2 regions of the Butyribacter sp. genome follow, and region 1 is predicted to be linked to the other one. Evidence: riboswitches for the same ligand, from Rfam matches in the RefSeq annotation. Region 1 holds a riboswitch; the other holds the start of a gene.
The links. A riboswitch is a leader RNA that binds a small molecule or an ion and turns the genes downstream of it on or off. The one in region 1 is predicted to bind FMN.

Region 1 (15,608 bases):
ATACCCTCATCTTTAAGAATTGTACACAGAATTTCACTGTTAAGTTCATTATCCTCGACAACAAGGACATGTTTTCCTCTCAGTTCAACATTGTCTCTCTTTACAACTTTCTCTTTTTCTTCTGTTTTCGCTACTTTCAATTTAATCTTAAAACTGAATGTACTTCCGCTTCCCGGTATGCTCTCCAGTTTTATGCTGCTGCCCATCATATTTATAAGACGGCTGCTTATCGCAAGACCAAGACCTGTTCCCTGCTTATAGATACTCTTGTAGTCTTTAACCTGCTCAAAACTCCTGAAAACTCTTTCCTGATCTTCTTCACTTATACCTATACCATCATCCTCAACTGCAAAATACAATTCTGAAGATCCACCATTTGTACTCAATTCCCTTACCATCAATGTTATATTTCCACCGGATTTTGTATATTTAACCGCATTTCCAAGCAAGTTTATCAAAACCTGCGTAATTCTAAGTTCATCTCCATAAAAAGATTTATTTGTCAGTTCTTCAATCTTTTTGTAATTTATATTTTTCTCAGAAAATCTCGCATCCATCAAATCACCGACAGACTTAAGAGCACTGCTCAACACAAAACTTTCTTCTATCAACTGCATCTTTCCGCTTTCAATTTTAGACATATCAAGAATATCATTTATCAAACTGAGAAGATAATGAGATGAATTTTTAATTTTATTCAAACAATCGGTAACCATTTTTCTTTCACGATTTCTTCTGATTGCAATTTCTGTCATTCCTATAATGCCGTTCATCGGTGTTCTTATCTCATGAGACATACGTGCCAAAAAGTCTGATTTAGCCTGTGCCGCTGAATCATGTTTATCGAGATTCATACGATTTTGTATAATAGTTCCTATTTCCTGAAGAGTCTTTTTCTCCATATCGTCATTGCAAATATCTGACGGTATCCCAAATAAAAATATACTTCCGAAATATTTCCCGCTGTCCTCCATATTTATAATTACTCCATCTTTCGCATTATACATTTCAGATATACTCTGATTTATTGGTACACTCTCGTCCATACGTCTGACTGTATCCAAATCGGTAACTCTCATAAAAGCAGCACAATCCTGTGCAGTACATCTGAAAATATTTATATTATTATGATTTCTCGTCTCTTTTTTCCTTTCTGACCAATCATAATCCACACTTATCACTGCATCTTCTTCATTAAACATTGTTATCAAAAGATTTTCTATATTATATTTTTTTATTAACTTTAATGTGAAAATGTCGAGAATTGTATCAAAGTTTCCGCCTTTATCAAAGAGATTAAGTGCTATTGATACAATAGACATTTGTTCTATATAAAGATATGATGCTATTTCACCGAATTTTGCTTCATCATCAAGTTTTTGACAATTTTCTTCTAAATCCTGATATACCGAATAAAGACTGCCTTTATCCTTTGAAACTTTAATTGCCGCCTGTGCCTGTTTTACAAGCTTTTCTGTTGAAATATCTTTATCAGCTATTGTTATTCCAGTTTTAAAACTTAAATCCAAATAATTTTTGTTTGTGAGTTCCGCAAAACTTGCACTCATTTCTTCGATTATATGTATAATTTTGTTTATCGATACACCGGCTCCCATACATAAAAGTTCGTCTGAACCTGCACGAATACCGATAAACTCCGCAACATTGTTACGCCTGCAGCATTCAACCATTATGTCAGACATTTTTTGTAAAATAATATCGCCAAACACAAGACCGTACTGCTCGTTAATATTCATAAATCTGTCAATATCAACCAAAAATAATATTATATCTTCTTTTCCTTCTCTAAACTTCTTTATAAGTTCTATACCCGTTTCCAGATTATAAAGTGAAGTAAGTGAATCAAATTTTTTCTTATGTATTTTTTCTATCTCTAATATCTTTCGCTGATTTATATCTCTTATGTAACCTACTACTCTTGTCTCTTCACCGTTATTGTCTTTTAACAGACTGCCGCATAAATTCACCCATCTGTATTCATGATACTTATTCATAAGCAGACGAAATTCTATGCTCATATCCCCAATATCGTGTCTGAATTTATCTAACACCAACGCCCTGTCTGCAGAGTGAATATTATCTAACAGTGAACAATCGTCATCCGAACAATCCCATTTACCGTCGTATATTGAACTGTTAACAATCTCCATAACACAATCTTTTATTTCATATGTAAAAAATATGTCTTTTGAACTCTCAACTGCAATTCTATATTTCTCTTTTTCATCAAGAAGCTGGTCTTCAGTTCTCTTCTGTGCATCTGTTACCTTCTCAACAATATCATGCAATTCATCTATTTCCAATATATTTGACACTTTAAAGCTGTGTATTCCGGCAGTACCGCCTCTAACGCTTTCCATAAGACGATATACAGGCTTTGTAACATATCTGATAAGCAATATAACTACCGCTATTCCAAGAAGTGCACAAATCAGTATAGCTATGACAATACTCGTATAAACCTGCTCTCCAAGTTCAAAAATAGATTTTTGCGACACCAGACCGTATAATGCCCACTCTGTATCCTCATACGGAGCATTGTTAATGTATAAATCAAGTGGATTTTTCACTGCATATATCTTATTTTTTCCAAGCAATGCATCTTCTATCTCAAATAATTTGGAAATCTTCTTATATTTCCTGATTTTAAATTTCTGTTCTCTGACAATCGTGTCATATAATATTCCATTTCCCGTAACCACCTCAAATTTTCCATTCTCTTTTTCCATTACGAGAGCATACCCGGAATTAAGTCCACGGTCAAAATCAGAGGCTTGAAAAAATGTGTTCAAATATGACAACGATACCTCAACACCTAAAATACCATATATTTCATTGTCATAAATCAATGGCACAGAGTATGTTATCATTTTGTGATTGTCCATATAATGATCTTCAAGAATAAACGGTTTCGACCAATATCCGAGATTTTTCATGTCTGTATCTTTATTTTTCTGTGCAGCAAGAAACGGCTTATAAAAAAAATCATCTGCCGATCTGTTCCATGCACCTTTAAATTTAAAATTTGTTGTCCATGCAGTATCAAGAGTAATATTTTCTATGCGTGCCAGTCCCTTACTGCCTCTTTCAAGCAGTAAATCTGCATTGTTTGCCGTTTTTGTCTGCGGATCAGAGTCTCTGATAAAAAAACCGTTATACTCCGTTTCTTCATCTATATTTTCACCATTAGCAAGTACAACAAATAAACCTGAACTATTTTCATGCTGCAGGCTTGAGACCAAATTCTTAAATATATGTTTTAAATAATTTTGCTGTGCCGACGAATCATTTAAAAAGTCTTTTATATTCAACTTTCCCTGCTTTAATTCATCTTTTAAAACACTATCCATTTCATCGCTTTCCCTGCTTATCCCTCCCCATTGTTCATTCATTGCATTCTGCAGGGTCAACTGACGGTTTTCTGTTATATGGCTGTCCATATTTACTGTATTTTTTTCTAAATTTTCTTTAACACCGCTGAAAAACAGCATTGAAAACGGAACAACTCCCTGAAAAAGAACTATTCCCAAAAGCGGTATTAAAAATACATAAAGCAGTCTCTTTTTCTTTTTCAAAATTCCCCTCCTTGGCTCAAAATACCCCATATTTTAAACCTATTTTAATGAATTACTAAGTGCATCACTAAACTCCCCGTACCACTTGTCAAATGCTTCCTCTGTTGTATACTTTTTGATAACTTCTGAACGCTTCATTCCTTTTGCCAGCGCTTTTTCTATTTCTTTTCTGTCCTTCTGTGCTTTAGAAGATAAATTTGTCTCCAAAACCTCTCTTGCACTGCTTCCGTTTTCAAAGTTTTTAGTTGTATAATATTTTGTATTGTCGAAATCTCCCATTACATTTTTCAGACAGTCATATGTCTTATTATTTATATGTAGTGATTTCTTTTCTATTATATCATCCAATGCCTTAACATTGTTCGCAGACTTTAATACAGGCATATAAGCCGATTCACATACAAACTGCAGATTTTGTTCTTTTTGTGTAAACCACTTTATAAATACACAAGATGCATATTCATGTTTTTTATCTGACTTTGTTACAGCCATGTCCGCTCCCTGCTGAACTTTATAATTTTCTCCACCTGACATTATCGGTGCAGGAAGCACCTCATAATCTATGTCATAACTTTTATCGTCATCTTCTACTCTGTCCGGAAAATACATGGCTGACATTGATGAGCCGGTATATGCAAGTATGTCACCAGTCTTAACATCATCTGATCTGAATTTGCCAAGTGCCGTAAAATAACCGTTTATATAAGGTACATAATAATTTTCCCACAGACGTTTTATAAGCTTCTTGTCTACATTAAACGTTACATTGCCATCTTTAATTTCAAAAATATCCTTGCCAAGCTGTTTCATTCCTATAACAAAATAATTTGCCATAGAGTCTCTGCCATAAAAAGCTTTTCCATCGTTCGGCTTATTAGGTGTTTTTGCATCTGTCCATTCATAATAACGCTTCGCAACTTTAACAACGCCTTCAACTGTCTTAAGCTCGTCTAATGATAAACCTGTCTGTTTCGCAAACGGTTCCCAATCTGTTTTATTTATCATAAGACTCTCTGTTGATTTTGCTACAGGAAACAGGTATAATGCCTTGTCATTTTTTAAATATCCTTCTTCTATGTATGAATCAACATATTTTTCCACTTCCTCTTTAGAAAAATATTCTGAAAGGTCAACAAGTTTTCCCTTCTGCTGTGCATAATAAGCTGTATCTGCATATGAAGAAAAAATATTGGGAAGTTTGTCAACACCGACTTTTCCGTCAATAGAATCTGAAACTGTCTTTGCCAAATCAGAAACAGTTCCCTGGCTTATTCCCTCCACATTTATTCCAAGCTCTTTACCTTTTGTGGAATTGAATTCATTTACAAGCTCATCAAATGCCGCCTGCTGACTGCCGTTATAGTAATGCCACACTCTTATTGGAACCGGATTTTCCGGGTCTAATTTGACTTTTCCCTCAGTCTTTTGGTTATTTTTTTTGTGCCACATCCTATCAAAAAAAATACTGCCATAACAATAACGCATAAACTTTTAATCGTTTTTTTCATTTGTATTTCCTCTCTGCTATAATGTACCGATGTAATGTATCAATGACTGTGAAATGCCAATGATACAGTGCACTAATATTTTGTTGTAAAATAGCACAATAGTATTCCTAATGCACCTATTGCGGCAAAACCTATTCCTATTGAAATAAGCCACACCCACGCAGGTATCGAATCACTCTCCACCCAGAAATCAGATGGTTTGTTTGCATTAAACCTTATCTGCACCAAATCTCCCTTTTTCCACACACCTTTTGAATAACCTATTTTTGATTCCTCCTGAACAATACAGTTACCGTCAAAAAAGGCAAATGTCGGATAATAATTATCATTATTCTCACTGTCACCTATCTTGCGTATCGTCTCAACTGTACCTTTCGCTATTTCAGTACACTCATTTTTCTTGCGCTCCATCTCTTTTTTTGATTTGATTGATAAATATATAAGTACAAGTGATGCCGTAAAAAATGTCACCATCAGAAAAATTCCTATAATCATTTGTTGAACACCCCATTCTAATATTTATTCATTTTTCTTGTATACAGTATACATCTTAGCACCCTAAAAATCAAATTCAACTGCGAAGTCAACTCCCCCGCAAATACGCTTTAAATATAACAATTTTTCTTGTATCCTCAACTCTGCCTTTGCACAAATAACGGATGTTTGACGATTTTTTTTTAAAATATGTGATATTATGAAAAAAATACTTGCTTATTCCCTAAGGTTATATGATATTTTTAATTCAGATACAAGAAAACAATGTTTTGATACAGGGTTTAAAATGCATCCTAAACCTTGGCACAATATTATACTTCACATGGAAATGAGGGATTATTTATGAAAATTAAAGAATTAGCAAACTTACTTAATGTAAGCCAGAAAACCATACGTTATTATGAAGACTGTGGATTTATTAAACCTGCGACGGAAACTAAATCCGGCAGATTATTCAGAGATTATGACGAAGCTTCAATAGAACAGCTAAAAACAATAGTATCATTGCGTAAACTTCATTTTTCAATTGATGAGATACATGAAATGTTAGACTCCCCTGAAAAATTAGCAGAACTTTGCAAAAAACACAGCAATGAGTTGCAGCGTGAAATAGGAGTTATGACACAGATTTGCAAACTGCTTGATACTGTCGACTATACACACACAACCGATGCCAAAGAACTTACAGAGCAGGTTGAAAATCTCCGTCGTGAAATGATTCTTGATGAATACTTTGCTGACTATGACCTCAGCACTTTTGATGAACCTTTTACGGATTATGAACTCCGTGAGCAAAAAAAGATTGAACACGAAGAATACTCTAAGACTTTGGCTAGCAGCTACTATTTTGCACACCCAAAAGTAAAAAGTAACTTACAAGGCGGCTCTATAGGTATACCAAGATAAAAACAGCCCCCGAACCGACATTCATTTGCAAGTACCTGACTTATATAAACTTTAGTCTGACTTTTGTAGCCGGTTCAGGGGCTTATTCTTTATTTTCTTAGTTCTGTTCTTTATTATTGTTTATTTGTATAATCTTTTACTCATTCGCTTCTTTGCTATAAACTGTATATTTTACTTTAATCTTTAATTCTCATCATCGGTGCAAGCGGTACATATAAAAGCCATGCAAGCACTACACAGATTGCACCTTTTAATAAAGTAAACGGTACGTTAAAAACGATAAGTGCCTGTAATATACTGTGTACCCCCGGAAATATTGCCTGATAAGCTTTAAGTATCATATCCTTTGGCATAAAATTATAGTAAATCGGATATACCAAAAAATAATTTGATACAATGCTTAAAAGTGCCATCGCCACTGTACCTGTAATTGAAGCTATAACTGCTCCTGTTTTGTCACTTCTTTTTTGATAAATCACTCCCGCTGGTACAACAAAGGCACAACCTAAAATAAAGTTAGAAATCTCACCGACAAACATCGTGTTCGTAGCAAATGAATGCAATACATTCTTCACAAGACATATCAATACTCCGCATGCCGGACCATATATAAAGCTTCCAAAAAGTGCCGGCAAATCAGATATATCCAGTTTTATAAATCCCGGCATAAACGGTACCGGTATTTCCATATACATAAGAATAACTGCTATAGCGGCTAACATCGCCGTAAGCGTCATTTTCTTTATGCTTCCCCTTTTTTTCGTGCCGTTTGAACCATTTGTAACGTGTAATGTCTTTCCTGCTGCTGCCATTTTCCTCTTCCTTTCTTTGTACGAAAATTCTTTGAGGTTTTATTCACATTAATAATGGAGTTTTTGTTCATTTGCCAAAGTTTATGCATCATTGCATAGATTTTTACTTTGCGTGGATAAATATAAAAACCCTGAGATAGAATAATCTCAGGGTTCTGCAACTTCAAATATAATAATGCTTTCTAAAATCTTCTCTCATCCAGACTATACTGTTGGTATCGGAATTTCACCGATTCAGTCGATATAATCAATGTTTTGGTTTTGAGCAATCCAACAGATATCCTCAACACACCTGATACAATCGATTCGCGGACTTTACCGCCAGTGGGGAATCACACCCCGCCCTGAAGAATTTTCTTTATTTTGACTTATAATATCACATGTTTATGTTATGTGCAAGTGTAAATTTTACAACAAGCTACACACCGCCTGGGGTAATGAAGACACTCAGACAATAATTAAAATATTGAAAGAGAAAAATGTCCATGTAACTTTTTTTATGACCGGCGGCTGGGTTGATACCTACCCTGATGATGTAAAAGCACTTTACAAAGCCGGACACGAATTAGGCAACCACAGTCAAAATCACAAGCAAATGTCAACTATATCTTCCAGCGAATGCGAGGATGAAATTATGAAAGTACATAATAAAGTAAAAAAACTTACTGGATATGATATGAAAGTTTTCCGTCCGCCTTATGGAGATTACAACGATACACTTGTTGAAACTGCTGAGAAATGTGGTTACCATGCTATACAGTGGGATGTTGACAGTCTTGACTGGAAAAATTACGGTGTTGATTCCATACTTACCACTGTCTTAAACCACAAGCATCTCGGTAACGGTTCTATTATACTCTGCCACAATGGTGCAAAATATACCGCAAAAGCACTTCCACAGCTTATTGACGGTCTAAAGGAAAAAGGCTTTGATTTTGTAAAAATGTCTGAACTTATATATTCTAAAGATTATGAAATGGATACTGAAGGTCGACAGCATAAAATAAATGCATCAGACAAAGAACCAGATAACAGCAACTCCACAACCGCTTAACATCCCACTCCCTTAACCTTAATTAAGCCAAGTCAAAAAATTTGCTGTTATGCTGCTATAATTTACTGCAATTTTAACAATCTATCATAATCAGAAAAAAAGCGGTCAAATGCTTTTTAATTCAAAAACATTTAACCGCTTTAATAAGACTTCCAAGCTCATCCTCTGATTTATATTCTATATTCACAACGAAAATAAATTGACTAAGCATTTCTTAAATGATACAATCAATCCGATATGTCTTATTAAGAAAACCAAGAAAGGAGTTTTCGTATGTGTTTTAGAAAAAAACTTGTACTACGATTTGTTTTGATTCTGTTTTTTCTGATTCCAAATATCTGTATAGCTTCATTGCTTGCGGATAATGTTTTTGGCATGACACACTATGATATGCACAACTCCTCTTATTCGGTTAATACCAATTTATCAAAAGACGTACATAATAATTCTGAAGCTATTGACGATGAAAACTACCTGCTTTATTCATTATTTATAACAGGTACTTTTAATACCTCAGAAACATTTCAAATAAATCAATTTATAAATCTTTGTAACAGACAATCAAGAGTTTTTAAATACTCTCCTTTTATTGTATCATTCTTTTTATTAGCAGGATACTGTTTTTTTGAAACAGAATGCCTTTCTGTAATTACTGGGCATCTAAATGAACTCATAACTATCTATATCCATAAATCAGACGGCAAAAAAAGATTCGCCTAAAAAATACTTTCACCCAAATGCTTTATTTCGTATACTTTTTTTAGGAGGATTTTAATAATATGAGTCTTACAAATATAATGGGACTACTGGGCGGTCTTGCTTTATTTCTCTACGGAATGCAGATGATGAGCAACGGCCTTGAACTTGCTGCCAGGAATCAAATGCGTGACATCATGAAAAAAATAACATCTAACAGAATTATAGGTGTATTAACAGGTGCTCTAATCACAGCCGTAATTCAATCTTCATCGGCTACAACTGTTATGGTTGTCGGCTTTGTAAATTCAGGTATTATGACACTTGAACAGGCCACATGGATTATAATGGGCGCAAATATAGGTACTACAATCACAGGCCAGCTTATTGCTCTTGATGTCGGAGCTATAGCACCTCTTTTCGCTTTTATAGGTGTCGCCGCTGTTGTTTTTCAGAAAAACGAAAAACTCAAACATTTTGGCGAAATTCTTGCCGGGCTTGGTGTTTTATTTATCGGCATGACTATGATGAGTTCTTCTATGGAACCTCTTGCAAACCAGCCGGCATTTATAAATATCCTTGCAAAAGTCCAAAATCCTATTGTCGGAATTCTTATGGGTATGATATTTACAGCCATAATCCAGTCTTCTTCAGCATCTGTAGGTATTCTTCAGGCACTTGCTGCCAGTGGTGTTATAGGGCTTAACAGTGCAGCTTTTATACTTTTCGGGCAAAATATAGGTACATGTATAACAGCTCTTCTTGCCTCAATCGGCACAACCACGAATGCTAAAAGAACAACTTTGATACACATCATATTTAATGTTTTCGGAACAATTATATTTACAATTTTGTGTCTTGTAACCCCTCTTATAAGCATAATACAAAGTATAACTCCGACAGCCGTCCCTTCACAGATTGCCAATCTTCATACATTATTTAATATTGTCACGACATTATTACTGCTTCCTGTCGGAACCATGCTTCCAAAAATCGCCTCACTTATTTTAAGAGAGTCAAAAAATGAAGCATCCGGTGAAAACGGCATGTCCGTAAAATATCTGCTTGACCCTAAAAATGTACATACAGAAACTACTATGATATCAGTTATCTGTATTGAGGGAATACGCAATGAAATTTTAAGAATGACTGAAATGGCAAAAGAAAATATTCATGATTCGTTTGATGTATTTATGCATGGGGATATTAAAAAATATGAAAAAGTTGAAAATCGTGAAGAATATGTTGATTTCCTAAATAAGGAAATATCAAGATACATAACAAATGCAATTACTCACGAGGCAACAAAAGCCGGCAGCCAGATTTTCAATTCTTTTTATACAATCACAAGTAATATTGAGCGTATAAGTGACCACGCTATCAATATTGCAGGCTATTCTAAAATGATTGAAGAAAAAAATATTTCATTTTCAGACAATGCCAACAATGAAATCGATGAGATAAAAGATATTTGTGATAAAACAATGGATATGCTGCTTCAAAAACCGGATAATATAATAAAGTGGCATGAAAATGTTATCTGCATGGAACAAAAAATTGACGATATGACAGTGCAGTTTAGAAATAATATGTACGAACGCATTCAAAAAGGGCTTTGCACTGATGAGGAAAGTATACTTTTCTCAGAAATGCTTACTGACTTTGAACGTGTTGGAGACCATGCACTCAACATATCAAATGAGATGCTGAAAATTACAATGAAAGAAATAGTTTAAAAATACAACCTTAAAACCTCTTACTTAATCAATCTAAAAACCCCCCTGCCTGACAAATAATCTTATCTGTAAGACAGGGGGTAGTATAATCACTTATATTTACATTTTATAAACTAAAATCTCTTGTACTCGATTGTTCCTGTAGTTTTAGGTGCATCAATATTTCTTAAATCAGCTTTTTTAATCTTTACATTCTTTTTCTTTACTGTAAATGTAAATCCCTGCTTAGCACCTGCTTTAATATTTATTTTTTTATTCTTAATAGAATATGTAGCTACAGTTTTTCCACTGAGTGTTTTAATTGTAATCTTAAGCTTTTTGATTTTTGTATCTGTATGATATGAATTATTTAAAATATTTGCTTTCATAACAAGATTTCCTTTTTTATCATAAGAAACCTTATATACATCAACACCTGTTTTTCCATATGTAACAGATGATACAGGTATCTTGCTCTTAGAATATACATTCTTCTTTACAGAAACCGTGCAAGTAAGCTTTGTGCCATCTGAAAGTTTTGCTGTAATAGTTGCAGAACCGTTCTTTTTAGCCTTTACAAGTCCTGTTGATGAAACAGTAGCTACTTTGCTGTTGCTTGAAGACCAGCTTACGCTTCCCTCCGCATTTGATACTGAAAGTTTATGATTAAATCCTTCTGTTATAGTAAGCTTTGTATTGCTTATAGCTGCCTGATTGGCATCACGCACAACTTCTAAGTCATAAAGTGCATCTGCATTTAATGATATTTCAACTTTGTATGCAGAATCTGCTGACGGTATCCACTTATATCCCCAGCAATAGCATTTTGCAGTATCTGAATATACCCAGTCAGAAGAACTAATCGTTACATTTCCTAAAGATTCTCCATCCTGATAATATGATATTGAGCCGCTGACCTTTTCCGTTGCATATAAAAAAGTATATGTCTGCTTGCCGCCGACAACATTAAACTCATACGATTTTTCCTCAAATGCTGATACCGATACATCTCCGCTTGAGAAAATTTGGACATATTTAGTATCTGCTGCTTTACTCTGTTTTGGTGCACTCCAAACACTTCCTACCACAACTGCTGCAGTTAATAATACTGCTCCTGTCTTTTTCAATAAATTTGTTCTCATTTTGCCTCCTTTGATTTTCAATTCATGTTTTTGGTTTAAAAAACCGTGATTCATTATACCATAATCTTCCCTTGTTGGCAAATTATGCCTCCAAGCTAAATTTTACTCTAAATTTCGCTAAAACTGTTCACCTATAGACTAATATAAACTTTTCAGCAAATAATATCAGAACACATCACTCAACCTTTATCTCAAAAAAGAACACCTCATCATCCTCTTTTACTGTATATTCATAATTTGATTTTTTTATTATGTTCTCCCAAAATCTTACGGAGATTTCATTTTTCTTCAGTGCACACACTGCACATATTCCCTTATTTTTTTTCCACAATTCTTTTATTATTTCTGCCGCAATATGATTTTTTCTGTATCTTCTCAGAATAAATATTTCTTCTATATAAAAGTCAGCTTCTGCTGGTTCTTTTTTCTTATCCGGAAATAAAAATACAACCAAACCGGCTGTTTTATTTTTATATTTTACTATGTACGGCTTTTTTTCATTCATCTCATAATATTCTGAAAGTCTGTCAGGAATAAACAATGCATCATCAGTCATGCACTCGCCCATCCAATCTACATAAGCTGACAGTTCATACATATACATATTGAACAATCTTTCAAATGTCTTCTTATCATTATCTGCATCAGTCAGATAAAAATCTTTGCCTGAAATATAAGCATTTTCATCGTTGTCTTTTCTTTCATTTATCCCACAAATTCCGCATATAAACTTTTCAGTTTTCTTTAAATTTTCTGTCCCACAAAATCTCTCTTTATCCCCGGTATCTCTAACCGAAAGTTTCCCATAATAATCAAATCCTACATGCTCACACCATCTTGAAAAACCTGTTTCAAACGGTTCTGTCGCATATTCTTCATCATATCCGTGAGAAACCATTATCCCGCATCTTATCTTTTCTCCGTTTTCATTCAATGAATTTTCAAAAAATTCCTCATCTTCAAATGCTAAGTCCATAAGTTCTTTTACCATATCACTACAGTAAAAAGAGTGTATAGGCGTAGCAATAATAACAGCATCGTATTTTGATATTTCTAAAAGTACATAATCAATTTCTTCCTCGTAAAGATTATAAATTTGATATTTTATTTTCATATTATCAAGAAAAACTGCTGCATTTTTACACATTGCAGCAGTATTTCCATTTGCATCCGGACTTCCTAATAATATGCATACATTATCACAATTATTCATTTCCATCCTCATTCCTATTCAAATCCTACTCTTTAATAAGTGATAGCATTCCATCTACAAAATCAAGTCCAACTTTGTAAAGACAATATAACAGCACAATTGCCAAAATCCAAACTAAAACTTTATATAAAATATAGCCTTTTGCAAACTCCTTTTTATACTCAGGTGTTTTTTTGCTAAATGCCATTACCAGTATATATATAAATCCTATTACCGGTATTCTCATATAACAGAATGTCTGAAACCAGTTTCCTATGTGTCCTGCTTTTTTTACTTTCATTTCGCGTATATTCTGCTTTTGTTCTTCAGACATTTCTGTTTTGTCATTCTTATCTTTAGTTTCATTCTCTTTCAAATTTTCTAAAAGCTCTGCTTTGTCGATTTTACCGTCATCTTTTAAAACTTCGTTTTTTTCTTCCTTTTTAACTTCTTCCGTCTTGTCCTTATCAAAGGATATGTCATCTGCCCCGAAATAATTTTCGTGGGCAGCTACAATATCCTTAAGTGACATCTCCTCAAAAGATGAGTCTATACTTTTCACGAGTTCATCAATGTCATTTTTATTTTCTTCCATTTATTTTCTGATTCCTCCTTTATTTGATGCTGTTGACCTTTACAGTATAAACAATACCCGTTATTCTTCCCCATCCTGAATCGGTTCAGCAGTCTCAACCGGTGCTTCTGTTGGTGTAGTAGTATTCTTTTTCTTGTCATACTCAGCTTTTGTCGGAAGATTTTCAAGTTCGGCTTTATATTCATCATACATTGCTTTTAAACTTGTATACTCTGCATATCCCTTACATGCATCAAGTGCCTGTTTTGCCGAATCTATAAGAAGCTGCATATTCGACGGCTGATATATATAGCCATGCATTCTCTTTATTCTTGTTCTGGCAAGGTTAATCCTGTTTTTATAAATCTGATTATTTAAAGCTCTCTGTGAATCATTTTTCTTCTTCTCGGCAAGTCTCTCATTTTCCTCTTTCTGCTGTTTCTCGTATGCTTTTACTACTTTCTTCCAATCTACAGTCTCATCTTTAAGAGAATCATATTTATTTCTTGCCCTTATAGCATAATCTGTCCTGACATCGTCATCCACAATACTTGATATCATGTCAGTAAGCTTTTTATAATCATTTTCAAGGTCATAATAGTCTGCTATATTCTTAATATACATTTTCTCAAACTTCTTGAGAGCCGCAAGGACTTCTTTCTGGTACTTTTTATCTTTAAGTACCTGAACTTCCTCCGCTTTCTCAGATAAAATTGACTTTGAAAAATAATCCATGCCTGCCGGTCTTGTCTTGCTTCCGGCAACAGCCGTTCCCTCAATGATATTTCCTGCACTGTCATATTTCGCGAGACTTATCGTAGACGGCATCGTAAAATCCTGTGGTTTTAATTTTTCATGTATCTTATCCATATAATCTTTCCAGATTACACCGGGGATTGATGCACCTGATGCTCCGGGCATTGCTCTAGGAGTATCATATCCGGCCCACACAACTGTCGTATAATACTTTGTATATCCACAGAACCAAACATCCTTACTTGAGTTTGTCGTACCTGTTTTGCCGGCACATATCTGTCCGTTTTCAAGTTTTAACTTGCGTCCTGTTCCGTAAGATTCATTGAATACGCCTTTTAAAACATCTGTCATCATCCATGCAGCATCTTCTGAATAGACCTGAGTCTTTTCATTATTATTTTTGTACACAACACCGTCAGATACATGCTCTATCTTCTTTACACATGTCCTGTCACTAAAACTTCCGTTGTTGGCAAGTGTCGAAAATCCTTTAGCCATATCAACTACACGCACACCCTCTGTAAATCCACCGAGAGAAAGTGCCATATTATCATTATCAATATAACTTATATTATGAAAATGAAGTTTATCAAGGAATGAAAGACCGTACTTGACTGAAATATTGTCAAGAACCTGCCATGCTACAGTATTGAGTGACCTTGCAACAGCCTCTCTAATGTGTACACTTCCATAATAAGCACCACCCGCATTTGACGGACCGTTTGTAAATTTATTGTCATTTACTATTGTCGAAGGAGAATACATTCCCGATTCAAAACCGGGTGTATAATCTATAAGCGGTTTTATTGCACTTCCCGACTGTCTTGCAGCAAGATATGCCCTGTTATACTGATCGTTTTTTCCTCTTCCTCCTACAACCGCTTCAACATACCCTGTCTCATTATTAACGCAGACTGCTGCCCCCTGAAGAGCATACTTACCCGAATCATTATCCTTTTCCTTATTAAAAGCAAGTCCTTCATCTACAGATTTTTGTAATTTCTTCTGTTTTTTCATATTGATGGAAGTATAAATCTTATATCCTCCTGAACGGATACTCTCAATCTTCTCACTGTATGCTTTTGAATATGTTTTGTTGTATTTCTGGTAATCTTCTTTTGAATCGAATACATACTTGAATTTAAAATCTTCTTTTTCCATA
Region 2 (15,608 bases), on a different contig from region 1:
CATAAAGCTTGCTTACTTTTACACGCTGCATTTTGTCTTTGTCATGATGGTTTACGATAACAACATCCTGATTTACACTGACTTTTCCGTTGTCAACTTTACCTATACCGATACGACCTACATATTCATTGTAATCGATAGTGCTTATAAGTACCTGAGTTCCTGCATCAGGGTCTCCCTCAGGGGCAGGAATGTAATCAAGTATAGTCTCAAAAAGAGGAACCATGTCCTTGCCTTCTTCATCCATGCTGTAAGATGCGACACCTGCTTTAGCGGAAGCAAAGATGAATGGGCAGTCAAGCTGTTCCTCGCTTGCATCAAGGTCAATAAATAATTCGAGAACCTCGTCTACAACCTCAGCAGGACGGGCTTCAGGACGGTCAATTTTGTTTATGCATACGATAACAGGAAGATTAAGTTCAAGTGCTTTTTTAAGAACGAACTTTGTCTGAGGCATAGCTCCCTCGAATGCATCGACAACAAGTACAACACCGTTTACCATTTTAAGAACACGTTCAACCTCACCGCCGAAGTCAGCATGTCCCGGTGTATCTATAATATTTATTTTTGTGTCTTTATATGTTATGGCAGTATTTTTTGATAAGATAGTAATACCACGTTCTCTCTCTATATCACCTGAATCCATTACTCGCTCAGCTACTTCCTGATTTGAACGAAAAACACCACTCTGTTTAAGAAGTTCATCTACTAAAGTAGTTTTTCCATGATCGACATGGGCGATAATGGCAATGTTTCTTATATCATCACGTTTAATGTTCATTTTTTAATTTCCTCCATTATTTTTAAATCAAACAAAAATCCACAGATAACTATTATATCGAAAAAAACGCCGGTGTACAAGATATAAAAATAAACAAAAAAATATTTATATATAGTATAAAATTGTTACTGTTCACTTTTGAATGGCTGTTGAATGGCTCAAATTGCATATGTTGAATAAAAACATATTTATATGTGGAAAAAATACGCAAAAAGATGTATCTTATATAGGTATAAAAACTGGAAATGTCGAAAAATGATACACAAAATATTGAAATAGGGGGTATAAAGTGGTTCTAAAAAGTTTAAAATGTCATATAATTTATTAAAACAAAATACAAGCGGGTTGTAATACACCTGCAAAATAATGGAGGAAAAGAAAATATGTTGGATAAAGTGTTTACGAATAATCAGGTAACAATTGCAGGAGAAGTTGTGAGTGATTTTACTTTCAGTCATGAAATTTATGGTGAAAATTTTTTCTTAGTGAACATAGCAGTGAGCAGGCTCAGTGATTCCTGTGACATTATTCCGGTTATGGTTTCAGACAGACTTATGGATGTAAAGGGAGACTATAAAGGCTGTATTTTACAGGCCAGCGGACAATTCAGGTCATATAACAGACATGAGGAAACTAAAAATAGACTTGTATTATCTGTTTTTGCAAGAGAGGTATCATTTATTGACATTCCTGAAGGAGAACAAAATCCTAATCATATCTTCCTCGATGGATATGTTTGTAAAAAACCGGTTTACAGAAAGACACCACTTGGAAGAGAGATTGCCGATGTATTGCTTGCCGTAAACAGACCTTATGGTAAATCTGATTATATTCCATGTATCTGCTGGGGAAGAAATGCAAGATATGCCGACCAGTTTGAAGTCGGTGCACATATTCAGCTTTGGGGCAGGATACAGAGCAGGGAATATCAGAAAAAAATTGATGAAGAGCTTTATGAGAAGAGGGTTGCATACGAGGTTTCAGTCAGCAAGCTGGAATATCTCTCAGAGGAATAATTTTTCAAAGAGTATGGGTTAGGAGATATAGAGGTTGAATAAGAGGTAAAAATATGTTGTAATAAATTACAGAAAAAATACTGATTAGTGAAATTTAGGTAGATTTTTTAGAATATATGTGATAGAATGGCTAGAGTTGACGATGATGAATAAATATGTCGTTATCTGGCCATTCTTAGATTATAAGAATAAAAAGGAAATGAGGAAAAATGGGAAAAAGAATAGTTCAGGTTTTTTACGGACCGGGAAAAGGAAAGACATCGGCGGCAGTTGGACAGTGTATCAGAGCTGCAAGTCTTGGACAGTCTGTTATTATAATACAGTTTTTGAAAGGAAAAGATGCAGAAGAATTTAATTTTCTTGAGAGATTGGAACCGGATATAAAATTATTCAGATTTGAAAAATCCGAGGAATCATATGATTCACTTCTGCCGTCTCAGAAAAAAGAAGAACAGCAGAATATTTTAAACGGATTTAATTTTGCCAAAAAGGTCATTGATACGGGAGAATGTGATGTTCTGGTACTTGACGAGGTGCTTGGTCTTTTGGACTTCGGGATTATAGAAGTTTCAGATATTATAAAGCTAATAGAACTTCGCGACGATTACACTAGACTTGTGCTCACAGGCAGAAATCTGCCACAGGAACTTATCAAGTATACGAATGTCATATCTAAGATTGAACTTGAAAAAGATGATACAGATAAAATGTGATTTGAAAAGTACACAACAAGTGTAACTATTTTGAATATAATATTATATACATAATTGATGAGGAGGAGATAGTTATGTCTATTTTTACTGGTGCAGGTGTTGCACTTATAACACCTATGCATGAAGATGGCTCTATAAACTATGATGAAATGGAGCGCATCGTTAATTATCAGATTGAAAACGGAACAGATGCCATAATTGTTTGTGGAACAACAGGTGAAGCATCTACAATGACACATGAGGAACATATCGAGACTATAAAAGCTTGTGTTGAGATGACAAAGAAGCGTATCCCTGTTATTGCGGGTACAGGTTCAAACTGCACTGACACAGCGATTTATTTATCAAAAGAGGCACAGCGGGTTGGTGCTGATGGAATATTAGTTGTATCTCCTTATTATAATAAAGCGACACAGAACGGTTTGAAAAAGCACTTTACTGCTATTGCAGGCAGTGTGGATATTCCTATGATACTTTACAATATCCAGGGAAGGACAGGTGTAAATATCCAGCCTAAAACTATAGCATCACTTGCTAAAGAGGTTGACAATATCGTTGCCGTTAAGGAGGCATCAGGAGACCTTTCACAGGTAGCAAACATTATTTATGAGTCTGAGGGACAAATCGATGTATATTCAGGAAATGATGATCAGATTGTACCTATCGTAGCTTTGGGCGGAAAGGGTGTTATCTCTGTTCTCTCTCATGTTGCACCGAAAGAGACTCATGATATAGTTGCTAAACTTATGGCAGGCGATGTAAAGGGAAGCCAGGAACTTCAGATAAAACTTCTTCCTGTAATCCATGCACTTTTCAGTGAGGTAAATCCTATTCCTGTAAAGGCTGCCATGAATATGCTCGGTTTCAATGTAGGCTCACTTCGTATGCCGCTTTCAGAAATGGAAGATGCACACAAGGAAGTTCTAAGACAGGCATTGAAAGATGCAGGTTTTAATGTGGTTGCATAGTGATAAATTATATAATCTATGTATAAAAAATATGATATTGTAAATAATAAAGTGGGCAGGTCCGTTGGTCTGCCCTTTATGGTATAATACAGAAATTGGAGGATAAAATGACAGATATAATTATGTTAGGATGCAATGGCCGCATGGGTCAGATGATTACTGAAATAGTAGGAAATGACAGTGAGGCACAGATTGTTGCAGGTATTGATATAGTAAACAACAGACAAAATACATATCCTGTTTTTACGGATATAAAAGATTGTGATGTAAAGGCTGACGCAATTATTGATTTTTCTTCTGCAAACGGTTTTGAGGAGAGAATGGACTATGCAGTAGAGAAACAGATTCCTATAATTGTATGCTCGACAGGTTTATCTGACGGACAACTTGATTATCTTAAAGAAGCAAGCAAAAAAGTTGCCGTACTGAAGTCAGCAAACATGTCGCTTGGAATAAATCTCTTAATGAAACTTGTTAAGGAGGCTGCAAAAAAACTTGCAACCGAAGGATTTGATATTGAGATAGTTGAAAAACACCACAATCAAAAGCTTGATGCTCCTTCTGGTACTGCACTTGCACTTGCAGATTCAATAAATGATGAGATGGGCGGACAGTACGAGTATGTCTATGACCGTTCTAAAGTAAGACAGAAACGTGATAAAAAAGAACTTGGTATTTCAGCTGTAAGAGGTGGTACTATAGTCGGAGAGCATGATGTTATTTTTGCAGGGACAGATGAAGTTGTAACATTCTCACATACAGCATATTCAAGAGCTGTATTTGCAAAAGGGTCTGTTACTGCTGCTAAATTTATTAAAGGAAAGGGCGCAGGTCTTTACGACATGGCAGACGTTTTAATGTAATGGATATCGGTACGATAATAGATATAGTATTAGCATGTATTTTTTGTGTGTCGCTTGTAAGCGGATGGCATCAGGGACTTGTTATGAAAGTGGCAAGCCTCATAGTTGTCGGCGTTTCTTATATTCTTGCAGGGATATTGTCAAAAACAATATCTCCGTATATTGCAGATGAAATATCGAAAAATATTTCAAAAGATACCGGGATTTTAAAAAACGGGGTTACGAATGTAACAGAAGCGTTTTTATATACAGTCATATTCATGATAGTTTTTTTTGTGGTAAGGTATATTTTCAGAAAGCTTATCAAAGTATTAAAAATAGTTGACCATATTCCGGTAATAGGCTTTTTAAACAAAGCAGGCGGGGCTGTTGCAGGATTTCTTGTTGACTTTATAATAATATATGTCATTTGCAGCTTTTTATTTACAATTGTGCCGGCTGCTGCATGGACTGAAATAGGACTTACCGGAGCAGTCATAAAGAATACTATACTGTTGTCGGTTTTTGCACCATAAAAGGAGAAGAGAACGTTAACAGATGAATAAGATAAATTATCAGATTGAGCTTGACAAAATAATTGACAATTTGCAAAAAGAAAACCGAGTACCGACATTACTGCTGCATAGTTGTTGTGCACCTTGCAGCAGCTATTGTCTTAGTTATCTTGCAAATTATTTTAAGATAACAATATTTTATTATAATCCTAATATTTCTCCGGCAGAAGAGTATCAGAAAAGAGTAGAAGAACAAAAAAGGCTTATAAGCGAACTCCCAGTAAAAAATAAAGTTTCATTTGCGGAAGGTAAGTATGAACCGGAAAAATTTTTTGAAATGGCAAAAGGACTTCAAAATATTCCGGAAGGCGGGGAGCGCTGCTTTAAATGTTATGAAATGCGGCAGAGGGAGGCGGCGGTATATGCAGCTGAAAACGGTTTTGAGTTTTTTACGACTACACTATCGATAAGTCCCCACAAAAATGCCGCTAAATTAAATGAGATAGGTCTAAAACTTGAAAAAGAATACGGTATCAGATACCTTGTCTCTGATTTTAAAAAGAAAGGCGGGTATTTGAAATCTATTGAATATTCCAGACAATATGATTTATACCGCCAAAATTATTGTGGATGTGTTTACAGCAAAATGGAAGCAGAAAAGAGATAAATCTAAACATTGCACGAATTTGGAGGAAATCATGACGGAAATTTGGGATGTATATGATGAAAACGGTAAAAAAACAGGACGCACCATGGAAAGAGGAATTCCGAAAGATGGTGACTATATGTTATGCGTACATATGTATCTGTTCAATCTAAGCGGTGAAGTTCTTGTTCAGAAACGCTCAAAGAACAAGGAGTCTCATCCGGGGGAATGGGATATAACAGGTGGTGCAGCTCTTTCAGGTGAAAGTGGCAGTGATGCGGTCATAAGAGAAACCTTTGAGGAAATAGGTATAAGTTTATCAGAGGGCGAATTAAATTATATAGGACGGATTATAAAACCGGGTCGTATAATTGATGTTTTTTTTGCACAAAAAGATTTTGATATTATTGATTGTCATATACAAAATGAGGAAGTTGATGAAATAAAATTTGTTTCATGTCATGAATTGTTTAGTGAAATTCTTGAAAAGCGGGGCAGAAAGAAAAATTATATTTCTATGATAAAAAACGCTGTAAAAAATTATGATTTCAAAAATAATCAGTATTGACATTATACTATAGGTGTTATATACTTGATTTAATTTCAAGGCGGGGTGCGATTCCCCACCGGCGGTATTTTCATTTTATTATGATTGAGCCCGCAAGCCTTTACAGGCATGATTTGGTGAGACTCCAAAGCCGACAGTATAGTCTGGATGAGAGAAATTAAATGTACCGATTTGATTGTTTATGTATATTATTCAGAACATTATATAAATTTATCTTATTAGAAACCTTGAAATTTTTTCAGGGTTTTTCTTTTTTACAAATAAGATTTTCTTGAAAAAAATTTCAAAATATTTTAACAATATCAGAAAATCAATAAATCTATTTTAAATTTAGAAATCTATATAATAGATACATCTATATCATATTTTTAGAAAAAACCCATAAAAATTTAAAATTGGAGGTCATATATGGATGAGAAGTATATGCGGCGGGCTATAGAGCTTGCTAAAAAAGGTGCAGGAAAAGTTTCACCAAATCCTCTGGTTGGTGCTGTTATAGTTAAGGAAGGCAGAATTATTGCAGAGGGATATCATAAAAAATATGGCGAACTTCATGCGGAAAGAGATGCATTTTCAAAACTTAGTGAAAGTGCTTGCGGAAGTGATATGTATGTTACATTGGAACCATGCTGTCATTACGGAAAACAGCCTCCGTGCACACTTGCGATAATTGAGCATGGAATAAAAAATGTGTATATTGGTTCAGATGATCCAAATGAACTTGTTGCAGGTAAGGGAATAATACAGCTGAAAGATGCCGGTATCAATGTTGTGAAAGGTGTATTAAAAGAAGAGTGTGATGCATTAAATGATGTTTTTTTTCATTACATAACCAAAAAGACACCGTATGTCGTAATGAAATATGCAATGACACTTGATGGGAAGATTGCATGTGATAATGGTGAGAGCAAGTGGGTGACATCAGAAGAAGCAAGACAAAACGTGCAGTATACAAGAAATGCACTTAAAGGAATTATGGTGGGAGTACAGACTGTTATAAATGATAATCCGAGCCTTACCTGTCGTATTGAAAGCGGTACAAATCCGGTGCGTATTATATGTGACAGTAATCTGAGAATACCGGAAAACAGCAATATAATAAATACTGCGTTGGAAATACCGACAATTATAGCAACCGTTTCTGATGATAATAAACGTATCAGATTTTTAGAACAACGAGGAATCGATGTTATAAAAACTGCAAAGAAAGACGGGCGGGTTGATTTAAATGACCTTATGTTCAAACTTGGAGAGAAAAAAATAGACGGAATTTTACTTGAAGGTGGCGGGACTTTGAATATGAGTGCACTTGAAGCCGGAATTGTAAATCATATTCAGGCATATATAGCTCCAAAGATATTTGGGGGAAGCGGCATATATAATCCGGTAAAAGGGATGGGAGTAAAAAGCCCTGATGAAGCATTTATCTGTAGGAATGTTAAGGTTTCAAATATTGGCATTGATATTCTTATCGAATGTGATTTATAAAAATATCAATGTTAAATGCTGCATAAGAAAATATAAGGTGGTGAAAAAATGTTTACTGGTATAATCGAGGAAACAGGAAAAGTTGAAGCTGTTGCAAAAGGCAGTAATTCGGCAGTTATTACGATAGCCGCCGTCAAAGTGCTTGAAGATACCAAAATAGGTGACAGCATTGCGGTAAATGGTGTGTGTCTGACTGTTACTTCAATAAGCGGTAGAAAATTCAGTGCGGATGTGATGGCGGAGACATTGAGACGAAGTTCCTTAGGTTCATTGAAACACGGGAGCATGGTTAATCTTGAGCGTGCGATGGCTGCAAACGGAAGATTTGGAGGACATATAGTATCAGGACATATAGATGGTGTCGGGGTTATAAGTTCTTTTGAAAAAGAGGATAATGCAGTCTGGGTTGAGATAGAAACACCTGCAAAAATTTTGAGATATATAGTTGAAAAAGGATCGATAACTATTGATGGAATAAGTCTTACGGTGGCTAAGCTTACAGACAGCAGTTTTGCGGTTTCAGTGATACCTCATACAGGCGAGGAGACGACATTGCTTAACAGGAATCCGGGTGATATAGTGAATCTCGAAAATGATATAGTAGGCAAATATGTTGAAAGACTTATGAACTTTAAAACAGATGATAGAGATAATAAAAGCGAAGAAAGAAATAATTCAGACAGTATAACGATGAATTTTCTGAATGAAAACGGTTTTTATTAAGGGTAATAATAAGAAAATATATAGAGAGGAAGGAACTTGATTATGGAAAATAAATTTAATACTATTGATGAAATCCTGGAAGATATAAAGGCAGGAAAAATCGTAGTAATGATTGATGATGAAGAAAGAGAAAATGAGGGAGATGTAATATGTGCTGCACAGTTTGCCACAAATGAAAATGTAAATTTCATGGCAAGTTATGCAAAGGGACTTATATGTATGCCTATGACCGAAGAATATACAAATAAATTTATGCTTCCGCAAATGTGTGAGGTAAATACTGATAATCATTGTACGGCATTTACGGTATCAATAGACCATGTAGATACTGCGACGGGAATTTCGGCATATGAGCGTTCAATTACGGCGATGAAATTTGTTGAGGATGATGCAAAACCATCTGATTTCAGAACTCCGGGACATATGTTCCCGCTAAAAGCAAAGAAAGGTGGTGTACTTGAAAGAAACGGCCACACAGAAGCAACTGTAGACCTTGTAAGACTTGCCGGACTTAAACCTGTTGGACTTTGCTGTGAAATCATGAAAGATGACGGAACTATGGCAAGAACACCTGATCTTATGGAATTTGCAAAAAAGCATAACCTTAAGATAGGAACGATTGCTGATCTTGTGCAGTACAGAAAAGAACATGAGGTTCTGGTAGAGTGTGTTGCAAAAGCAAAAATGCCTACAAGATACGGAGAATTTACAATTTACGGATATATCAATAAATTGAATGGAGAGCATCATGTAGCACTTGTCAAAGGTGATATAACAGACGGAAAACCGGTTCTTTGCAGAGTTCATTCAGAGTGTCTTACAGGTGATGCACTGGGTTCGGCAAGATGTGACTGTGGCCAGCAGTATGATGCAGCTATGAAGATGATAGCAAAAGAGGGAAGAGGTGTTCTTCTTTATATGCGCCAGGAGGGAAGAGGAATTGGTCTTATTAACAAAATAAGAGCATATGAGCTTCAGGATGGCGGATTGGATACAGTTGAAGCCAACCTTAAACTTGGTTTCCCTGAGGATGCAAGGGATTATACGATAGGAACACAGATTCTTGTGGATCTTGGCATTCATGAACTTAAGCTGATGACAAATAATCCACTCAAAGTTTATGGACTTGAGGGATATAATCTCAAAATAATTGAAAGGGTTCCTATTGAAATGGAACCTGGAAAATATGACAGCTTTTATCTTAGAACAAAAAAAGAAAAAATGGGACATCTGCTTAATATGTAAAAAAGCAAAAGAAAAATAAACTTTTGCGCAAAATACAAAAATAAAATGATTTTTGCTAAAAATAATAAATATTAAAATAAATAGCATATTTATAGAAAAAATAAGGAGATAAAATATTATGAAAACATTAGAAGGAAAATTAGTCGCAGCAGAAGGAATGAAAGTAGGAATAATCGGAGCAAGATTTAATGAGTTTATCGTATCAAAACTTATTTCGGGCGCAAGAGACGGTCTTGTACGCCACGGTGTTGAAGACGATAATATAACTTTTGCATGGGTTCCCGGTGCATTTGAAATTCCGGTTATAGCCAAAAAAATGGCAATGTCAGGCAAATATGATGCAGTTATATGCCTTGGTGCCGTAATAAGAGGTGCAACAAGCCATTATGATCTTGTATGTAACGAAGCTGCAAAGGGAATAGCAAGTGTATCTCTCGAATCTGGGGTACCTGTACTCTTTGGTGTAGTTACGACAGATAATATCGAGCAGGCAATTGAGAGAGCCGGAACAAAAGCCGGAAATAAGGGATATGATTGTGCCCTCAGTGCGATAGAAATGGCAAATCTGGCAAGACAGTTATAATAAAATCCTCTCCATAATTTTTCTTGATATGATACGTTTTTTCTTACACATATTGCTTGTGTCATTGGCAGCGTATAGTGTATATTTATTATAATGAAGCTTGTCAATTCTTCCCGAGGAAAGGAAAGGTGATTAATATGAAAAAGCGTATCTTATCAATGGCATTGGTTGCGCTTATGTTAGTAAGCGTTTTACCTATTATGCCTGTCCGCAGTACATCAGCGGCGGATCAGACACAAACATTATTTGACCGTTATATCCCGGTAAATCAGGTTTACTCTGCTAAGGCGAGTTCATACAGCGTTGATGTAAGCGGAAAGTACAGTTTCAGTTTTTTTATCGGTACAAGGTTTAAGGATGAAAACGCTGAAAGTATTATGTTTGCAGAAGAACTGAAACGAACGGACATGCAGGGACAGTTTTTCAAAATCAATTATAAAGGCACTTTCGGTACCTTAGATAAGGCTGACATAATGAAATATTTTGATATAGATGAAAATAATTATCTGTTGGCAATGGGCGATCCGTCTGCTACGACTTATGAAAATTATAGCAAATGGATTACGAAGGATTCGATAATTATATCTATTGACCTTTACGATGCTGAAAAGAATTTTGTCAGAAATATCAGTCCTGCAACTGCCATCATGGCAGTCGGACCTGATGGAGAATTTCTTACATGTTCCCTAATACAGGGATATAGATGCTGTATTTATTTTTCAAAACAGAATAACCTTTTTAAAGCCACGGATGATAAAAGTTCAAGTTCACGTTACATGTATTTTAAACCTCAATATGCGTGGCTTGAGGATAAAAGTGTTGCCGATGGGCTTATAGGTTCAAATCAAAGTGAAAGCAGTGATGACAGCAAAGAGGAAGAATTTAATTATGAGTATAAACAGTATCCAGAGCTTAAAGGCACACCGCGCTATATGACAAACAACATTTTAAGTGTCAATGAGTTTATATCTCCGGATAATACATACTATCAGGTAGGACGCAAAGATGGTGAGATTGACCCTTGCGTTATGAATAAAATTGAGAATGTTGCAGATTATTCAGAAAATGTTCTCACAGTGTCCTCAGGAGTTACAAGAAGGACTGTTCTGACTGCTGATGGAACTCTCTACGGTGTTTCAAGTGATTATGAAATGAAAAAACTTGCAAGTGATGTCAAACAGGCCGGAATGGGGCATTATCTGACAAACAAAGGTGAGGTAAAAGAAATCAATAGTGGAAAAACAATAGCCGCTGATTGTAAGGCTTTTGCCGAGCACCGCTATGGCAGAGTAATTGGTGTATTGAAAAATGACGGCAGTTTCTCTATGGGTTATACTTATCTTGGCGAGCAGAAATATTATGAAAAGGGTCTTGTATATGCAAAAAAGGATAATGTTACAACAATTGTTCCAGGTGGTATCTGCACTAAAGACAAAACATTCTACCGCTGGGTAGAGGATGTCAGAATTGGCGGTTACACGATGGATCCTGCAACCGGTTCATTTTCACAGTCATATACTCTGGAACTTAAACTTAATCTTGTAACTAAAAATGCCGTGCGTGTTTTTCCTTATGAGTATTATACAAGACAATATGATGCATATAGTTCACAAACAGGAACTACTGAAGTTGCAAAGACTGGTTTTGTTGAAAATGCCGACGGACGTATGTGGGCATTCGGGCTGCAGGATACTGAAAGTATGGGAACTATGACTAAAAATGGCACAAAGTCTCTTATAAGACGTATATTCCCTATATATCAGAGCACAAAATCTCCGGGATTTGACAATGGAAACTTTGTAGGAATGGTTCCGGAAGAAAGCAATGATGTATCAATGCTTATCAATAATCATTGTTCAGACAACAGACCTAATGTACTTAAGAGTAAGACGGATTACCTTACTGATGTTCCGGGCGGTTACAGGGCACTGGATGGTTATGCGTATTCTTTTGATAATGATGTAGACGATGGTTCGCCTATAAGAAGCTTTAAAAAGAAAGCAACTTCATTCCATTATCTTAATGACAGCAGCGAGATATTTAAGGCAATCAATACTAAAACAGGGACAGGCACTATTGCCAATCTGTATCTGCTGCCAAATGTTGCGAGAAGTTCTTACAGAATGGACAATAAGAGTGGAAACACTATTTTGCTTGAACGTACCGACGGTTCTATGTGGATGACGGAAATTTATCCTGTGGCATCTGCAGCCGCTACAGTAGCTAAACTTGGTGGCTGGGAGTGTTCAAATGCAATACAGATTACAAAAGGCACCACAAAGAAAACATCTACAGTAGATTATGTTGACCTCGTAAGCAGAAACGTGCTTGAGAAGAATTTCCCGGCAATGAAAAAAGGTACACCGGTTGAAACTGATGCAGCTAAGTATATCACATCAAAGTATTATTCTCAGATTACACCAGGAAAGGCAGACCAGCTTTCAAGAGAGGGTAAAACTTTCCTGCTGCTCGTAACTAAGACCGACTGCAGTTATTCAAAGAAAATGAAGAAGACTATAAAAACAGCTATAGAAAAGCAAAAAGTTCCTATTTATGGCTGCGTTAATAACTATTCATCTTTAGAGTTTGTTTGGGATTACACAAAATTAGATTCACTTACTACACCTTACTTTGTTCTGGTAAACGGTGATAAGAGTGTAAAGGTTTATAATAATGTTATTACACAGAAGAAAGTCACTACAATACTTAAAGCTGCAAAGAAAATCGGTGTTGCAAATGATAAGCTTTCGTCTGCAAGTGCCGAAGTACAGTCAAAATATCCCAGTGATAAAATTTCGGTTGACAGTTATGAATGGGGTGTTCTCAAATATATAAATCAGAAACGATTTGCGAACAGGCTGTCGTTGCTTACTATGCCTGATGCATTACAAAATGCATGCAATATACGTGAGAAAGAGATAGTGTTGTCGTATGATCATACCCGTCCTAACGGTGAAAAACCATATACTACAATTTCGGATTCATTTGAGCATAAATATGCTGCTGAAAACATAGCAAGCGGACAGCATTCTTCGACCCAGGTTGTGACTGACTGGATGAATTCCGAGGGGCATCGGGCAAACATACTAAATGACAAATTTGGGTATATGGGAGTTGGATATATGAATACAAATCCGCCGTACTGGGTACAGATGTTTACAGATTGTGCAGGTTACAAATCAGTGACAACGAGCACAGGTTCCATGAAATTTAAGAGTTTGGCGGCTATGCAGAAAGAATATCTTATCTGTGTAGATAATAATAACGTAGAATCATACATGCCTTTGGATACAAGTGTTATGAGCAAAAAAGGAAATAAATACACACTTAAGCTTTATGGTAAAAATGTTACATTGACTGTATCAAAATAAATAACTAAGCATGGTAAATATTAAAGTTCTCTAAACATCGCGCAGTAATTTGACAAAACAGCTATAATTTAATAAAATACCCATAGTTATTATTGTATAAAAATTTATGGAGGTAAATATGTTTCAAAATTTATATCCCAGTGAGGATTGTGACTCGGCGTACCAAATAGACTATGAAGGCTTTTATGATAAGGGTTATCGAGGAATACTCTTTGATGTTGACAATACTTTGGTTGAGCATGACCAGCCGGTTACACTGCCAGCTATTGAATTGTTTGAAAATCTCAAAGAGATAGGTTTTAAAACATGTATTATATCTAACAATAAAGATTACAGGGTAAAACCTCTTGCAGATGCACTAGAATCTGAGTATGTATATAAGGCAGGAAAGCCTTCAAAGGCAGGCTATGAGAAGGGGATGGAGATTATGGGCACAACCCGTGAAAATACTCTTTTTATAGGGGATCAGATATTTACGGATATTTGGGGAGCCAACAAGGCAGGCATACATTCAATACTCGTAAAGCCGATTGCAAAGCATGAGGAAATTCAGATTATACTTAAACGTAAATTAGAAAAAATTGTGCTGGGAGAGTATAATAAAGCAAAAAGCAGAGCTTAGAACATAAAAAATAAAAGAACAGACTTAGATTTGAGAATGTTAAGTCTGTTCTTTTATTTTTTCAGGAATATGTAAATTTTCATACACTTCTTTATATTCTGAAACAGAATAATCATTTATATAATTCTTTTCATAGTTGGTAGTACATCCGTTATTTATGAGAAAATCAACCGCCTTATTGTAGGCTATTGCAGCATGTTCTATTTTATCGTATTTACCGATAAGTACATAACCGTTGATATGAATTTTTGAGTTATAACATATTGTACCGTTTGTGACTTCTATGGTGACACCTTGATAAGGGTTTATTATTTCGATATTTGCATATCTGAAATCATTTGTGTCACCGTTGACAAATCTGAAATCTATACCTTTTCTTGCAAAATTTCTTATACCATATCTTGAAGCTATGTTAGTCTGCATGCCATATTCTGCAACAAATAAATGAGTGCCACGTCTCATTATTGAATGCTTGGAGTAATAAAAAAGGTCATCAACATCAAAGGTCAACACATCATTTTTTGAAAGATAATAGTTGAAAAAATTGTTGCGCATATATATCGGTGTTTTTATATATATACCATTATTTTTAAAGTTAATCAAAGTTATCCATTTTTTGAAATCAAGTTTTTTGCATACCTTAGCTGAAAAATCATCAGGAAGATAGGAATTTTCGCTTCTGACAATATTTATTGCTTCGTTATATACGGTATTGGCATCTTTTTCATTATCAAAACTGCCGAGACTGATATGCTTTGAGCGAAAAGTTATCGATGTTCTGTAATATGTACTTCCATCTTTCTTCTGTGCTTTAAAAACACCGGGTAAATTATTAGCCATGTTTTTTGTAAACCTCAATTCTTTTGTAAATTCGTAAATTTTTTTTATGATATATGAAGTGTAACATTTTAAAGGAAAGATTGCAAATTAGGCTTTATTTAATAAAATAATACCGTGAAAACTTATAGATTCTATAAATTTTCACGGTATATGCAATCTTTTTAATATTGTTTTATTTATACACACTTATTTTACAAAAAATTTTCTTGTGCATGTAATATAATTTTTCTTTGATACGATAACAGTAATTTTTGTCCCAGATTTTAATTTAGCCACGAGTTTTGCAGTAAATTTTCCGGCATTATTGGATTTTACAGTATATGTGTTACCTGATACATTTACTTTGACAGTAGCAGCTTTAATGGTTTTACCAATTACTTTTTTTGTTCCCTTTTTATATGATTTCAGAGAAAGTGTAGTAATTTTCTTTTTCTTAGTGCTGTTGCTGTTATTATTGTTGCCGCTGTTGTTGTCGCTGCTGTTGTCGTTATTGTTGCTGTTATCGTTGTTGTTGTTACTGTTGTCGTTATTGTTATTGTTGTTGTCGATATTGTTATTGTTGTTGTTATTATTATTATTGTTGTTTGTTTCTTTTTGTAAACTTGCTTTTATTGAATAATTTGCAGTATTGATTTTGTTATTTCCGGCTTTAACCTTGACGTATATAGTCTGTCCGTGTCCTGTTAC

Region 2: linked by a shared signal. The riboswitch ahead of ribD (bifunctional diaminohydroxyphosphoribosylaminopyrimidine deaminase/5-amino-6-(5-phosphoribosylamino)uracil reductase RibD) and the one ahead of ACZLXV_RS08290 (ECF transporter S component) in region 1 are both predicted to bind FMN.

What each region holds. Positions count from the first base shown of each region.
Region 1 is NZ_DBLYGC010000015.1:5,460-21,067, forward strand. It holds gene ACZLXV_RS08270 (ATP-binding protein) at 1-3,596, opposite strand, end outside; gene ACZLXV_RS08275 (extracellular solute-binding protein) at 3,636-5,045, opposite strand; gene ACZLXV_RS08280 (DUF3592 domain-containing protein) at 5,177-5,599, opposite strand; gene ACZLXV_RS08285 (helix-turn-helix domain-containing protein) at 5,942-6,505, shown strand; gene ACZLXV_RS08290 (ECF transporter S component) at 6,682-7,317, opposite strand; FMN riboswitch at 7,501-7,673, opposite strand; partial or broken gene ACZLXV_RS08295 (polysaccharide deacetylase family protein) at 7,745-8,371, shown strand; gene ACZLXV_RS08300 (Na/Pi cotransporter family protein) at 9,151-10,803, shown strand; gene ACZLXV_RS08305 (Ig-like domain-containing protein) at 10,917-11,924, opposite strand; gene ACZLXV_RS08310 (GNAT family N-acetyltransferase) at 12,100-13,137, opposite strand; gene ACZLXV_RS08315 (hypothetical protein) at 13,163-13,711, opposite strand; gene ACZLXV_RS08320 (transglycosylase domain-containing protein) at 13,772-15,608, opposite strand, start outside.
Region 2 is NZ_DBLYGC010000008.1:3,451-19,058, reverse strand. It holds gene typA (translational GTPase TypA) at 1-781, opposite strand, end outside; gene ACZLXV_RS04990 (single-stranded DNA-binding protein) at 1,165-1,797, shown strand; gene ACZLXV_RS04985 (cob(I)yrinic acid a,c-diamide adenosyltransferase) at 2,007-2,510, shown strand; gene dapA (4-hydroxy-tetrahydrodipicolinate synthase) at 2,585-3,478, shown strand; gene dapB (4-hydroxy-tetrahydrodipicolinate reductase) at 3,586-4,341, shown strand; gene ACZLXV_RS04970 (CvpA family protein) at 4,341-4,856, shown strand; gene ACZLXV_RS04965 (epoxyqueuosine reductase QueH) at 4,879-5,502, shown strand; gene ACZLXV_RS04960 (NUDIX hydrolase) at 5,534-6,049, shown strand; FMN riboswitch at 6,077-6,212, shown strand; gene ribD (bifunctional diaminohydroxyphosphoribosylaminopyrimidine deaminase/5-amino-6-(5-phosphoribosylamino)uracil reductase RibD) at 6,458-7,537, shown strand; gene ACZLXV_RS04950 (riboflavin synthase) at 7,586-8,260, shown strand; gene ACZLXV_RS04945 (bifunctional 3,4-dihydroxy-2-butanone-4-phosphate synthase/GTP cyclohydrolase II) at 8,303-9,505, shown strand; gene ribH (6,7-dimethyl-8-ribityllumazine synthase) at 9,624-10,088, shown strand; gene ACZLXV_RS04935 (CAP domain-containing protein) at 10,226-13,459, shown strand; gene ACZLXV_RS04930 (YqeG family HAD IIIA-type phosphatase) at 13,578-14,081, shown strand; gene ACZLXV_RS04925 (hypothetical protein) at 14,121-14,921, opposite strand; gene ACZLXV_RS04920 (hypothetical protein) at 15,108-15,608, opposite strand, start outside.